2 linked regions of the Pseudoduganella dura genome follow. The protein of the gene in region 1 interacts with the protein of each later gene in a pairwise test. Links are inferred from orthologs where the notes say so. Each region holds a gene or a part of one and is shown in the gene's direction. Other genes may lie near its edges.

Region 1 (7,645 bases):
GCGCAGGATCGCGATGTCCGGCTGCTTGTCGGTCACCGTCATCACCAGCGTGGACACCAGGTTGAACGCGGCCACGGCGACGATCAGCGTGAGGATGATGAACATCATGCGCTTTTCCGTCTGCACGGCGGCGAACCAGTTGGCGTTCAGCTTCGACCAGTCGCGCACTTCAAGGTTGGCCGGCATGATCTTCTTCAGCTCCCCGGCCACCTCCGGCGCCCGGTGCATGTCCGCCAGCCGCAGGCGCAGGCCGGAAGGCGCCGCCATCCGCAGCATGCGCTGGGCATCCTGCAGGTGGATGAACGCCATGCCCGCGTCGAATTCCTGGTGCTGCGCGGAGAAGATGCCCACCACCGTGAACGAACGCATGCGCGGCACCAGCCCGGCCGGCGTCACTGTCCCCTGCGGCAGCACCATCGTCACCTTTTCGCCGATGCCGGCGTTCAGCGAGCGGGCCAGGTCGATGCCCAGCACGATATTGAATTCGCCGGGCCGCAGCGCGTCGAAGCTGCCCATCTTCACCTGTTTCGCCACGCTCGATACGGCCGGCTCCTGCTCCGGCAACACGCCGCGCACCATCGCAGGCCGCAGCGCGTCGTTGCCGTGCATCAGGCCCGCCTGCGTTTCGGAGAACGGCGCGGCGCCTTTCACCTCGGGATGGCGCAGCGCGTTTTTCGCCTGCTGCTGCCAGTCGGGCATGCCGCCCGCCCTGTCGAAGACTTCCACGTGGGCCAGCACGGAGAGCATCCGGTCCGTCACGTCCTTCTGGAAACCGTTCATCACCGACAGGATGATGATCAGCGCGCCCACGCCCAGCGCGATGCCGGCCATCGAGATCAGCGAGATGAACGAGATGAAGCGGTTGCGGCCGCCGCGCTTGCCGGCACGGGTATAACGCAGCCCGACCAGCCATTCATAAGGAAGATTTTTCAGGAAGCTCATCGCTCACCATTCGAAAAGGGAGCCGGAGTTTGCCACAGATTCGCGTTATTCAAAGTCGTATTATTCATAACGCAATGCCTCCGCGGGCTTGACGCGCGCCGCCCACCAGCTGGGATACAGCGTGGCCAGGAACGCCAGGCCCACGGCGGTGCCGCCGATCGCGGCGACGTCGGTCCAGCGCAGGTCGGACGGCACGGCGCTGATGAAGTAGATGTCCTTGGAGAGGAACTTCATGCCCAGCACCGTTTCGATGGCCGGCACGATCACGCCCACGTTCATCGCGATCAATACGCCGCCGGCCACGCCGAGCGCGGTGCCGATCACGCCCACCAGCGCGCCCTGCACCATGAAGATCTTCATGATCGAGCGCGGCGACGCGCCCAGCGTGCGCAGGATGGCGATGTCGGCCTGCTTGTCGGTGACCGTCATGACCAGCGTGGCTACCAGGTTGAACGCGGCCACGGCGATGATCAGCGTGAGGATGATGAACATCATGCGCTTCTGCGTCTGCACGGCGGCGAACCAGTTCACGTTGAGCTTCGACCAGTCGCGCACCAGCAGGTCGCCCGGCATCGACTGCTTGAGCTGGAAGGCCACCCGGGGCGCCTGGTCCATGTCCTCGATCTTCAGGCGCAGGCCGTACGGGCCCGCGAGGTTCAGCAGCTGCTGGCCGTCCGCCAGGTGGACGTACGCCAGCGAGGAATCGAATTCGTTGTGGCCGGCCTCGAAGATGCCGACCACGGTGAACGTGCGCATCGTGGGCGCGCCGCCGGCGATGCCGCCCTCGGTCAGCGCCATCGACACCCGGCCGCCCACTTTCACTTCCAGCGCCTTCGCCAGCTCGATGCCGAGCACGATGCCCTTTTCTCCGGCGCGCAGGCCCGCCAGGCTGCCCTGCTTGACCTGGCGCGGCACGTCGGAGACCTTGCCTTCTTCCTCGGGGAGGATGCCGCGCACGACGGCCGGGCGCAGCACGTCGCCGCCATGCGCCAGCAGCGCCTGCAGCTCCACGAACGGCGCCGCGCCCTTGACCTCGGGGTTGGCGAAGGCGTTGCGCGCGGTGGCGCGCCAGTCCTTCATCGGGCCGCCCATTTCGTAGATCTCGATGTGCCCCAGCACCGACAGCATCCGCGCCGTCACTTCCTTCTGGAAGCCGTTGTAGACCGACAGGACGATGATCAGCGCCGCCACGCCCAGGCCGATTCCCGCCATCGAGATCGCGGAAATGAACGAGATGAAGCTGTTGCGGCCGCTGCGCTTGCCGGCGCGCGTGTAGCGCAGGCCGACCAGCCATTCGAACGGCATCTTGTGCATGAAACTCATGTAAGGAAAAGGCCAATGGTGCAAAGACCGCAGTTTGCCATATAAACAGCATTGCCGGGCTTACTGCTGAGCACGCGGCACCGGCCGCGCGGCGCCGCGGGGACTTGCAATCGACTTGCAAGATATAATGACGCATGCCTTCCACGACCCTCGTTTTACCTTTCGGCCTGCCGCCCGCCGAAATGGCGCCGGACCTGATTCGCTCCCTGCAGGCCCCCGCCCTGGCGACTTTACTTTCTCGCAACAGCAAGCGCACGCACCACGGGTTCGAGCAGGATTCGCGGCTGCTGCCGCACGAGGCCTGGCTGGCCCATGCGCTCGCGCTGGCCGGTGATCCAGCCAATGCGCCGGCCGCGCCGTTCGCACCGGCCGTGATGCGCGGGCTGGGGCTGGCGCCCGATGGCGGCCACTGGTTCATTTTCCATCCCGTACACCTGGTGGTCGGCACGCACCTGATGATGCCGGACCTGCGCGGCCTGCGCATCGCCGACGCCGACTCGCGCGCGCTGTTCCAGGCGGCCCTGCCGTTGTTCGGGGAACTGGGCAAGACGCTGGTCTACGGCGACGCCCACACGTGGTTCCTGCGCGCGGACGACTGGGCGGACCTGGCGACGGCGTCGCCGGACGCGGCCACCGGCGACAACCTGCATGCGTGGCTGCCCGCCGGCGCCGCGGCGCGCGATTTCCGCCGCCTGCTCAACGAAGTGCAGATGCTGTGGCACACGCATCCGGTCAACGAGGGCCGCAAGCAGGCGGTGAACTCGTTCTGGCTGTGGGCCGGCGGCCCGGCGGCGCAGCCGCGGCCGGAAGCGGCGCTGGCCACGGCCGCCGCCCCTGCCTGGCTCAATGCGCTCGCCACGCCCGAACTGCGCGACGCCACGGCGGTCCAATGGCTGGCGTCGCGCGATCCGCGGCGCACCGCGCTGCTGGGCCACCTGGCCGGCGCCAGCCTGGCCGAAGACTGGTCGACCTGGCTGCAGCTGATGGGGCAGCTCGAAGACCAGTGGTTCGCGCCGCTGCTGGGCGCGCTGCGCGCGGGCCAGGTGGCCGACGTGCACCTGGTGCTGACCAATCGCCTCGGCTGGATCGAGAGCACGGCGACCAGGATGTCGCTGAACAAGTTCTGGCGCACCGAAAACCTGAAGAACCTGCTCACGCCCGCCCGAGCGGGCTGACGGATCAGGCAGACGAATCAAGCTGAAAATCAAGCTGAAGGACAAGTAGAACCCATGACCCGCATCGCCACCCGCCCCTGTCCGTTCCGCGAATCGGAAATGCTGCGCCAGGGAGGGATCCACCCCGTGCTGGCGCGCCTGTTCGCCGCCCGCGGGCTGACCGATCCGAAAGACCTGTCGTCCGAACTGTCGGCGCTGATCCTGCCTTCGGGCCTGCTGCACATCGATGCCGCGGCCGTGTTCCTGGCCGATGCCATCGCCGCGCAGAAGCGCATGGTGATCGTGGCCGACTACGACTGCGACGGCGCCACCGCCTGCGCCGTCGCGCTGCGCGGCCTGCGCGCGATGGGCGCGAATGTCGACTTCATCGTGCCCAACCGTTTCGAGTACGGCTATGGCCTCACGCCGGAGATCGTGGCGCTGACGGCGCGCGAAAAATCGCCGGACATCATCATCACCGTCGACAACGGCATCGCCAGCATCGATGGCGTGGAAGAGGCGAAGCGCCGCGGCATCGAAGTCGTGGTGACCGACCACCACCTGCCGGGCGACACGCTGCCCGATGCGCGCGTGATCGTCAACCCGAACCAGCCGGCGTGCGGCTTCCCGTCGAAGAACCTGGCCGGCGTGGGCGTGGTGTTCTACGTGCTGCTGGCGTTGCGCGCCGAACTGCGCCGGCGCGGCGTGTTCGACGCGCAGACCCAGCCCAAGCTCGACTCGCTGCTGGACCTGGTGGCGCTCGGCACGGTGGCCGACGTGGTGAAACTGGACACCAACAACCGCATCCTCGTGGCGCAGGGCCTGAAACGGATGCGCGCCGGCCGCATGCATGCCGGCGTGGCGGCGCTGTTCCGCGTGGCTGGCCGCCAGGCATGCAGCGCCACGCCGTTCGACCTGGGCTTTGCGCTCGGCCCGCGCCTGAACGCGGCCGGCCGCCTGGAAGACATGTCGCTGGGCATCGAATGCCTGGTCACGGACGATGAAGGCCGCGCCTGGCAACTGGCCCAGCAGCTCAACGAGATCAACCTGAAGCGCCGCGAGATCGAAGCCGAGATGCAGGACACGGCGCTGCTGCACCTGGACGATTTCCAGCCGTCGCACAGCTCCACCATCAGCGTGTTCGACGATACCTGGCACCAGGGGGTGATCGGCATCGTGGCCTCGCGGCTGAAGGAAAAGTTCTACCGGCCCACGATCACGTTCGCGCCGGCCGGCGACGGCTGGATCAAGGGTTCCGGCCGCTCGATCGCCGGCTTCCACATGCGCGATGCGCTCGACCTCGTGTCGAAACGGGCGCCGAGCCTGATCGACAAGTTCGGCGGCCACGCGATGGCGGCCGGGCTGTCGATCCGCGCCGATGCGTTCGACGCGTTTTCGCAGGCGTTCGAGGCGGTGGGCCAGGCGTGGCTGTCCGAGCACCAGCTCGAGCGCGTGATCGAGACGGACGGGCCGCTGGAAGATGCCTACTTCACCACGCAGTTCATCGAACTGATGGACGGCATCGTGTGGGGCCAGGGCTTCGCGCCCCCCGTGTTCTGCGACGAATTCCGCGTGATCAGCCAGCGCATCCTGAAGGACCGGCACCTGAAACTGCTGCTCGAACGCAATGGCGCGCGCTACGATGCGATCTGGTTCGGCCGCACGGATGCGCTGGGCGACCGTGCCCGCGTGGCCTTCCGGCTCGATGCGAACGAGTACAACGGCACCACGCGGGTGCAGCTGATGGTGGAGCACGCCGAGCCGGCATAGCCGGACCGCCTGCCGGAGCGGGGATGCGCGCATGCTGTCGCACCCGCTTGCAGGCACTCCGAAAACGGAGTATAAAGACTCCAGATATGGAGGCCCTATGCATTCGTCCCACGCCCATCCGCAGCCGTTTCCCTATGTTTACCCCAGGTCGCGCTATGAACCGGCCACCCCGGTCGACCTCAATGCCCGCGAAGAGCGGGAGCGCCTGTCCCAGTCGGCCCTGAAAGGGTTCTACAAGCTCGTTGCCGCCTGGAATCTGCGTGAGGAAGACGCCCGCGAACTGCTGGGCGGCCTGCCCAGCAGCACATTCTACGACTGGAAGCGCAATCCCGACCGCGTGCTCGAAGTCGACCGCATCACCCGCATTTCCTACCTTCTCGGCATCTACAAATCCCTGCACATCCTCTACGGCGACAAGCTCGCCGATGAATGGATCACCTTGCCCAACAAGAACGCCATCTTCAAAGGGAGCACGCCGCTGGCTTACATGCTGGCGGGCGGCCTGCTGGCGATGCAGACCGTGCGCAAGCTGGTCGATGCGCGCCGCGGGGGCCTGTAATTGCCGCCCGTGCCCGTGCCGGCCCTTCTCGTGCCGCCGTTCCGCGCGCTGCGGCAGTTCGATACCTGTCGCCTGATCCCCTCCCGCTTTGCCGATCTCGACGATTCGGTGCTGGCGCCGCTGGCCGACAGCGACGCCGAACTGGCCGACCTGTTCGACCTCGATAACGCCACCAACGCCCGCCTGCTCGCCGAGCACGGCGGCGCGCCCGGCATCGGCATCGACGAATTGCTGTTCCACGTACCGAACTTTCGCATCGTCAACGCCGCGTTCACGTACCCGCGCCCTGAAGGCAGCCGGTTCAACGATGGCGAACGGGGCGCCTGGTACTGCGCGTTCGATGCCGAGACGGCACTGGCCGAAGTGATTTTCCATAAGACGGTCGAGTACGCGGAGATCGGCCGCTTCGACGACAGTGTCAGCTACCAGGCGATGCTGGCCGATTTCACGGCCCCGTTCCACGATATTCGCGAGCAGCCCGAATTCGACGCCTGCCTGGCGCCCGACAGCTACGAAACCTCGCAACTGCTGGCCGAACGGCTGCTGGCCGCCGGCTCCACCGGCATCATCTACCCCAGCGTGCGGCACGCCAGCGGCACCAATCTCGCCTGCTTCCGGCCGGCGCTGGTCGGCAACGTTCGCAAAGGCCAGGTGTATCGGTTAACATGGCAGGGCAGCCCGACACCGGCTGTCGAACCCCGATCCATGTAGATATTGAACAGCAATGCAACTCAATCCTGATAAAGATACCGAACTGCGCCAGAAGGTCAACCGCGAGACCGCGCGCCTGCCGTGGAGCGAACTGACGCGCCACTTCGCCTCGGGCAACGTGGTGTGGATCGCGGACGAGCTCGATCTCGTGGAAGTGGCCGTGCGCATCGCCCACGACGACAAGGCCAGCGTGGGCCAGTGGATGGCCGCCGGCCAGATCGCCAAGGTTTCGGACCGGCAGGCGCAGGAATGGCTGGAAACCGATGCCTTGCTGTGGGCCAGCGTGGTGAGCCCGTTCATCCTCGTGCAGCAGCAGAAGAAACTGCACTGATACCGCAGCATTGACCCGGAGGGCGATCCCGATGCTGGCAGCACTCGATGCCCACCTGGCGGACGCCCGCCCCCGCCCGCTGCGGCCGGTCCACCGCCCGCTCGTCGAATTGCTCTACTTCGGCATCAAGGAAGCCCGGGCGTGCCTGTTTGCCGGCCTGTTTTTCCTGGCGATGTTCTGCGTGCCCCGCGCCGGGCTGTTCGGCATTCCCCGCTACGATGTGCTGCTGGCCGTGGCCCTGGGCATCCAGGCGTGGATGCTCGCCGCCCGCCTGGAAACGTGGGACGAAGTGAAAGCCGTCGGCCTGTTCCACGCGGTCGGCTTCGCGCTCGAAGTATTCAAGACGCACGTCGGCTCGTGGAGCTACCCGGACGCGGGCTACACCAAGCTGTTCGGCGTGCCGCTGTTCTCCGGCTTCATGTACGCGGCGATCGGCAGCTACATCATCCAGGCCTGGCGCCTGCTCGACCTGCGCATCCGCCACCATCCGCCGCACCCGATGGCGGCCGCGATCGCCGTCCTGATCTACGTGAATTTCTACACGCACCATTACATCGGCGACTACCGCTGGTACCTGGCCGCCTGCGCGCTGGGCCTGTATGCGCGCACCACGGTGATCTTCCGCCCGCTGGACCGCGACCGCCGCATGCCGCTGCTGCTGGGCTTCGTGCTGACCGGCTTCTTCATCTGGCTGGCCGAGAACCTCGGCACGCTGATGGGCGTGTGGCGCTACCCGAACCAGCTGGGCGCCTGGTCGGTCGTACACGTCAGCAAATGGAGCGCCTGGTCCCTGCTGGTGATCATGACGTTCACGATCGTGGCCAATCTGAAGCACGTGAAAGCGCGGGTGCACGT
Region 2 (5,844 bases), 4.6 Mb from region 1 along the record:
CTTAACGACCTGACCGAAATCGCCGGTGCCGAAGAGGCATCGACTTCGGCGTCGACAGGCACGCGTTTCTATGTCGAACGCGAACACGATGCCCTGGGCACGCAAGCCATCGGCTTCATCGCGTTCCTGGAAAGCGCGCGCGTGCTGTCGCCGCTGCAGCGCGAGATCGTCATCGAACGCGCGCTGGCGCTCGAGGAATCGCCCGTCAACCTGGGCAAGCTGAAGATCATCGTGCTGATGCTGCTGTGGAGCCAGGGCAAGGAGCCGGACGCGCTGATGTTCGACGACCTGTTCGGTTCGGACGAAGAGCAGGCGCCTCGTCTCCTGCACTGAAGCGCCGCAGCGCGGCTCGCCCGACCGGCAACATTCGGGCATCGATATTCGAGCAGCACCATTCGAGCCGCATCATCTGATCAGTAACGCGCAGTACCCGCCCGGCCGCATTTGCGGCCGGATTGCATTGGTGCGCATGCTTGCTGTTTTGCCGTGGTCGCGCTTATGATTGGCCCCTTGACAATAATGGCGGGGGCGAAAAACTCGGCACGAAGCACGATGCCCATGTATCATGCGCCTGCCATACCCCGACAGACCGCCGACGCGCCGCGCGCGAGGCCAGGCCCGTCGCAGCAACCGAAACCGAGAACAACAATCATGAGCAAAACCCTCATCATTGCCGAGAAGCCTTCTGTCGCGAACGACATCGCGAAGTCGCTTGGCGGCTTTACCAAGCACGATGAGTATTTCGAATCCGACGAATACGTGCTGTCTTCGGCCGTTGGCCACCTGCTGGAAATCGCGGTGCCGGAAGAGTACGACGTCAAGCGCGGCAAGTGGAGCTTCACGCACCTGCCGATGATTCCGCCGTATTTCGCCCTGAATCCGATCGCCAAGACGGAAAGCCGGCTCAAGGTCTTGAACAAGCTGATCAAGCGCAAGGACGTCACGGCCCTGATCAACGCATGCGACGCGGGCCGCGAAGGTGAACTGATCTTCCGCCTGATCGCACAGAACGCGAAAGCCAAGCAGCCGGTCAAGCGCCTGTGGCTGCAGTCAATGACCCCCAACGCGATCCGCGATGGTTTTGCGCACCTGCGCAGCGACGAAGAGATGCTGCCGCTGGCCGATGCCGCGCGCTGCCGTTCCGAGGCCGACTGGCTGATCGGCATCAATGGCACCCGCGCGATGACGGCCTTCAACTCGAAGGAGGGCGGCTTCTACCTGACCACCGTTGGCCGTGTGCAAACGCCCACGCTGTCGATCGTGGTCGAGCGCGACGAGAAGATCAAGAAATTCGTGCCGCGCGATTACTGGGAAGTGCGCGCCGAATTCGTGTGCGCCGCCGGCGTGTACGAAGGCCGCTGGCTCGACACCGGTTTCAAGAAGGACGAGAACGATCCCGAGAAGCGCGCCGAGCGCCTGTGGAGCCGTGCCGCCGCCGATTCGATCGCGCTGGCCTGCAAGGGCAAGCAGGGCAACGTCACCGAGGAATCCAAGCCGACCACGTCGATGGCGCCCGCGCTGTTCGACCTGACCAGCTTGCAGCGCGAAGCCAACGGCCGCTTCGGTTTCTCGGCCAAGAACACGCTGGGCCTGGCCCAGGCGCTGTATGAGAAGCACAAGGTGCTGACGTATCCGCGTACCGATTCGCGCCACCTGCCGGAAGACTACCTGCCGACCGTGAAGTCGACGCTGGAAGTGGTCAAGCAAAACCCGAACTACCACCAGTTCGCCAAGCAGATCCTGGACAAGGGCTGGGTCAAGCCGAACAAGCGCATCTTCGACAACACCAAGATCTCGGATCACTTCGCGATCATCCCCACCGGCATCGCGCCGAAAGGCTTGTCGGAACCGGAACAGAAACTGTACGACCTGGTCACGCGCCGCTTCATGGCCGTGTTCTTCCCGGCCGCCGAATTCCAGGTGACCACGCGCTTTACCGAAGTCTCCGGCCACCAGTTCAAGACCGAAGGCAAGGTGATGACGAACGCCGGCTGGCTGGCGGTGTACGGCAAGGACACGACCGGCGACGACAAGGAAGGCGGCGGCAACCTGGTGCCCGTGGCGAAGGGCGAGAAGGTTCATACCGACAAGGTCAACGCGAACGCCCTGGTGACGAAACCGCCCGCGCGCTACACGGAAGCGACGCTGCTGTCCGCGATGGAAGGTGCCGGCAAGCTGGTCGACTCGGACGAGTTGCGTGACGCGATGGCCGGCAAGGGCCTCGGCACGCCGGCCACGCGCGCCGCGATCATCGAGGGCCTGCTGACGGAAAAGTACCTGATCCGCGAAGGCCGCGAACTGATGTCCACCGCCAAGGCGTCGCAGCTGATGACGCTGCTGCGCGGCCTCGGCGTCAACGAACTGACCGCCCCGGAACTGACCGGCGAGTGGGAACACAAGCTGTCGCAGATGGAGAAGGGCCGCATCTCGCGCGAGGAGTTCATGCGCGAAATCGCGCAGATGACGCAGATTATCGTCAAGCGTGCCAAGGAATACGACAACGACACGATCCCGGGCGAGTACGCGACATTGAGCACGCCTTGCCCGAACTGCAGTGGCGTGGTCAAGGAAAACTACCGCCGCTTCGCCTGTACCAAATGCGAATTTTCGATGGGCAAGACGCCGGGCAGCCGGCAGTTCGAGATCGCCGAGGTGGAAGAGCTGCTGAAGAACCGCACGATCGGGCCGCTGCAGGGCTTCCGCTCGAAGATGGGCCGGCCGTTCGCGGCGATCCTGCGCATCGTGCGCGACGAGGACATCAACAACTTCAAGCTCGAATTCGACTTCGGCCAGAACGACGAAGAGGGCGAGGATGGCGAAGGCGTCGACTTTACCGGCCAGACCGCGCTCGGCCCATGCCCGAAATGCGCCGGCGGCGTGTACGAAATGGGCCTGGCCTATGTGTGCGAACACAGCGTGGCCAAACCGAAGACGTGCGACTTCCGCAGCGGCCGCATCATCCTGCAGCAGGAAATCCTGCCGGAGCAGATGGCCAAGCTGCTCAACGAAGGCAAGACCGACCTGCTGCCGGGCTTCGTATCGCAGCGCACGCGGCGCCCGTTCAAGGCCTTCCTCGCGCGCGGCAAGGATGGCAAGATCAGCTTTGAATTCGAGCCACGCAAGGAAAAGCCGGCCGCCAAGGGCAAGGCCGCCGCCGCGCCGGAAGGCGCCGAAGGTGCTGTCGATGAAGCCGCACCGGTGAAGAAGCCGGCGGCGAAGAAGGCTGCAGCGACGAAAACGACCGCCGCAAAGAAAGCGCCGGCCAAGAAGGCACCGGCGAAGAAGGCTGCTGCAAAGAAAGCCGTCGCCACCGAGTAACTCTGCAACAGCCGAAAAACGGGGCCCTGGGTGGCCCCGTTTTTTTTGACGGTCGCGCCGGTGTTGATAGTGGTCATCGAAACAACGGTGTGGCGGCGTCATCCAAGAATCGCTTGAGGCCTTTGATTACCGGTATGGCCGGCGCGCGACAGCCCGGAATAAATTGCTTTGTGGCAAATTACTCCTGTGCTAGACTGCCGTTTTTTCAGGCAACCTTCCGCGCCCGCCGCGCCCTTCCTCATGAAAAACCTGACCATCGGCACCCGCCTTGCCGCGGGCTTCGCTCTCGTGCTGGCCCTGATGACCCTGATGACCGCGTTCGGCATCTACCACATGCAGGCCGTTGCCGAGGCAACGCAGGACATGATGCGCGAACCGCTGGCCAAGGAGCGGCTGGTGGGCGACTGGTACCGCCTGATTCACACCAGCGTGCGCCGCACGTCGGCAATCTCGAAGAGTTCGGACAGTTCGCTGGCCGCGTTCTTCGCGGAAGACACTGCCAATTCGACGCGCACGGTCAACGAACTGCAAAAGCAGGTCGAGGCGCTACTGGCGACGCCGGCGGAAAAACAGGTGTTCGGCGATATCGGCGCCGCCCGCAAGCGTTACGTGGCCTCACGCGACGACATCGTGGCACTGAAGAAAGAGGGCAAGCTCGAGGAGGCGAACGCCGTGCTGATGGGGCGTTTCCAGCCTGATGGCCAGGCTTACCTGGCGGCGCTCGAAGCGCTGCTCGAGCTGCAACGCAAGGCGATCGACACGGAAGCGGCACGCATCGACCACCTGTTCCAGGGCAACCGCCGGTTCCTGATTGCCTGTGGCGCGGCGGTGCTGGCGCTGGGGGCGTTCTGTTCGTGGTGGCTGACCCGCGGCATCGTGGTGCCGCTGACCCGGGCAGTGGAAATCGCCTGCAGCGTTGCCGACAACGATCTGCGCAGCGAAATCGTGGTGACGTCGAACGACGAGACGGGCCGCCTGCTGAGCGCGCTGAAAACGATGAACGAAGGCCTGGCCCATATTGTCGGCCAGGTGCGCAGCGGTACCGAACACATGACGAGCGCATCGAGCCAGATCGCAGCCGGCAACATGGACCTGTCGGCACGCACCGAGCAGCAGGCCGGCGCGCTGGAAGAAACGGCATCGTCGATGGAAGAGCTGACCTCGACGGTGCGCCAGAACGCGGACAATGCGCGCCAGGCGAACCAGCTGGCCGCCAGCGCATCGGAAGTCGCGGTGCGCGGCGGCGCCGTGGTCGGCGAGGTGGTGCAGACCATGGAATCGATCAACGCGTCGGCGAAAAAGATCGTCGACATCATCTCGGTCATCGACGGCATTGCGTTCCAGACCAATATCCTGGCGCTGAACGCGGCAGTGGAAGCGGCCCGGGCCGGCGAGCAGGGACGCGGCTTCGCCGTCGTGGCCGGCGAAGTGCGCAACCTCGCGCAGCGCTCGGCCGCCGCGGCCCGGGAAATCAAGGCGCTGATCGGCGATTCGGTCGGCAAGGTGGATGCGGGCAGCAGGCTGGTCGAGCAGGCCGGCGCCACGATGGCGGAGGTGGTGCAGAGCATCCAGCGCGTGACCTGCATCATGGGCGAGATCACCACCGCGAGCGTGGAACAGAGCGCCGGCATCGAGCAGGTGAACCATGCCATCGCGGACATGGACGGCGTGACGCAGCAGAACGCCGCGCTGGTCGAGGAAGCAGCCGCCGCCGCCGCATCGATGCGGCAGCAGGCAGAGGCATTGGCGGCTGTGGTGGCGGTGTTCAAGGTGGATGGGGCGATGACGCCGGATACGCCGCGGGCGGCGTTGCGGCTGGCGGCTTGAGGCCAGCACGCCGACAAGGCATGCATTTACCCCAAGTCGAAGTACCGGGGTCAGACCCGGCGGGTCCGACCCCGGCATCTGCCATTGGGGTAAAGGGGCGCCGCGCTTTCAGGCACTAACGCCCCGCATTGCGAGGCGCTTCTGATCGTGCCCATCGGGTACGATCAGTCCTTCAGATCGGCCGGTACCTTGCCGCCGTTGGCGGCCAGCTTGTTCATCACCTGCCGGTGCAGCCACACGTTCATCGTCGCCGAATCGCCGGTATCGCCGGTATAGTGCAGCTCCTGCGCGAGTTCCTTGCGCGATTGCAGGCTGCTGTCCAGGTCCAGCAGTTTCAGCAGGTCGACGATCGACGTGCGCCAGTTCAGCGGCTGGCCGGACTGCTGGGCCTTGCCGTTCAGGATCGCTTCCACGTCCACTTCGGACAATGCGGCCGGGGCGGCAGCGGGCTGCGCCGCGGGCGCCGCAGCAGGCGCGGCAGGAGCGGCCTGTGGCTGGGCCGCCGGCGCGGCGGCAGGCGCCGGTGCAGGCTTCGCTGCCACGGCCGGATGGGACGACGGGAAGATCTTGTGGAAGATGTTGCTGAGGATACCCATGGAATGCTCCTTCAGGAATGGTTCAAGTGAGTGGATCGGTTGCGTGGACCAGTTGCGCGCAATAATGGCGCGCATTGATCCCCCGCATCAATTCCGGTTCGAT

Evidence for each region.
Region 2: the proteins of recJ (region 1) and GJV26_RS09470 interact in binary tests that used the Escherichia coli proteins (3 or more experiments, as listed by UniProt). The link is inferred for Pseudoduganella dura from one-to-one orthologs.

The regions. Positions count from the first base shown.
Region 1 is NZ_WNWM01000002.1:6,714,142-6,721,786, forward strand. The notes cover bases 2,988-5,841. They hold recJ (single-stranded-DNA-specific exonuclease RecJ), read left to right. Parts: upstream 2,988-3,494; coding sequence 3,495-5,189; downstream 5,190-5,841. Other genes in these bases: GJV26_RS28950 (hypothetical protein), read left to right, coding at 2,988-3,440; GJV26_RS28960 (antitoxin Xre-like helix-turn-helix domain-containing protein), read left to right, coding at 5,287-5,748; GJV26_RS28965 (RES family NAD+ phosphorylase), read left to right, coding at 5,764-5,841. In the rest of the region: GJV26_RS28940 (lipoprotein-releasing ABC transporter permease subunit), read right to left, coding at 1-942; GJV26_RS28945 (lipoprotein-releasing ABC transporter permease subunit), read right to left, coding at 1,003-2,265; more of GJV26_RS28950, read left to right, coding at 2,400-2,987; more of GJV26_RS28965, read left to right, coding at 5,842-6,459; GJV26_RS28970 (DUF2288 domain-containing protein), read left to right, coding at 6,473-6,790; GJV26_RS28975 (DUF817 domain-containing protein), read left to right, coding at 6,822-7,645. UniProt on the Escherichia coli protein: Single-stranded-DNA-specific exonuclease.
Region 2 is NZ_WNWM01000002.1:2,145,224-2,151,067, reverse strand. What follows is about bases 348-3,518. They hold GJV26_RS09470 (DNA topoisomerase III), read left to right. Parts: upstream 348-651; coding sequence 652-3,318; downstream 3,319-3,518. Outside these bases: GJV26_RS09475 (Smg family protein), read left to right, coding at 1-333; GJV26_RS09465 (methyl-accepting chemotaxis protein), read left to right, coding at 3,559-5,145; GJV26_RS09460 (DUF3597 domain-containing protein), read right to left, coding at 5,310-5,741; GJV26_RS09455 (hypothetical protein), read right to left, coding at 5,829-5,844.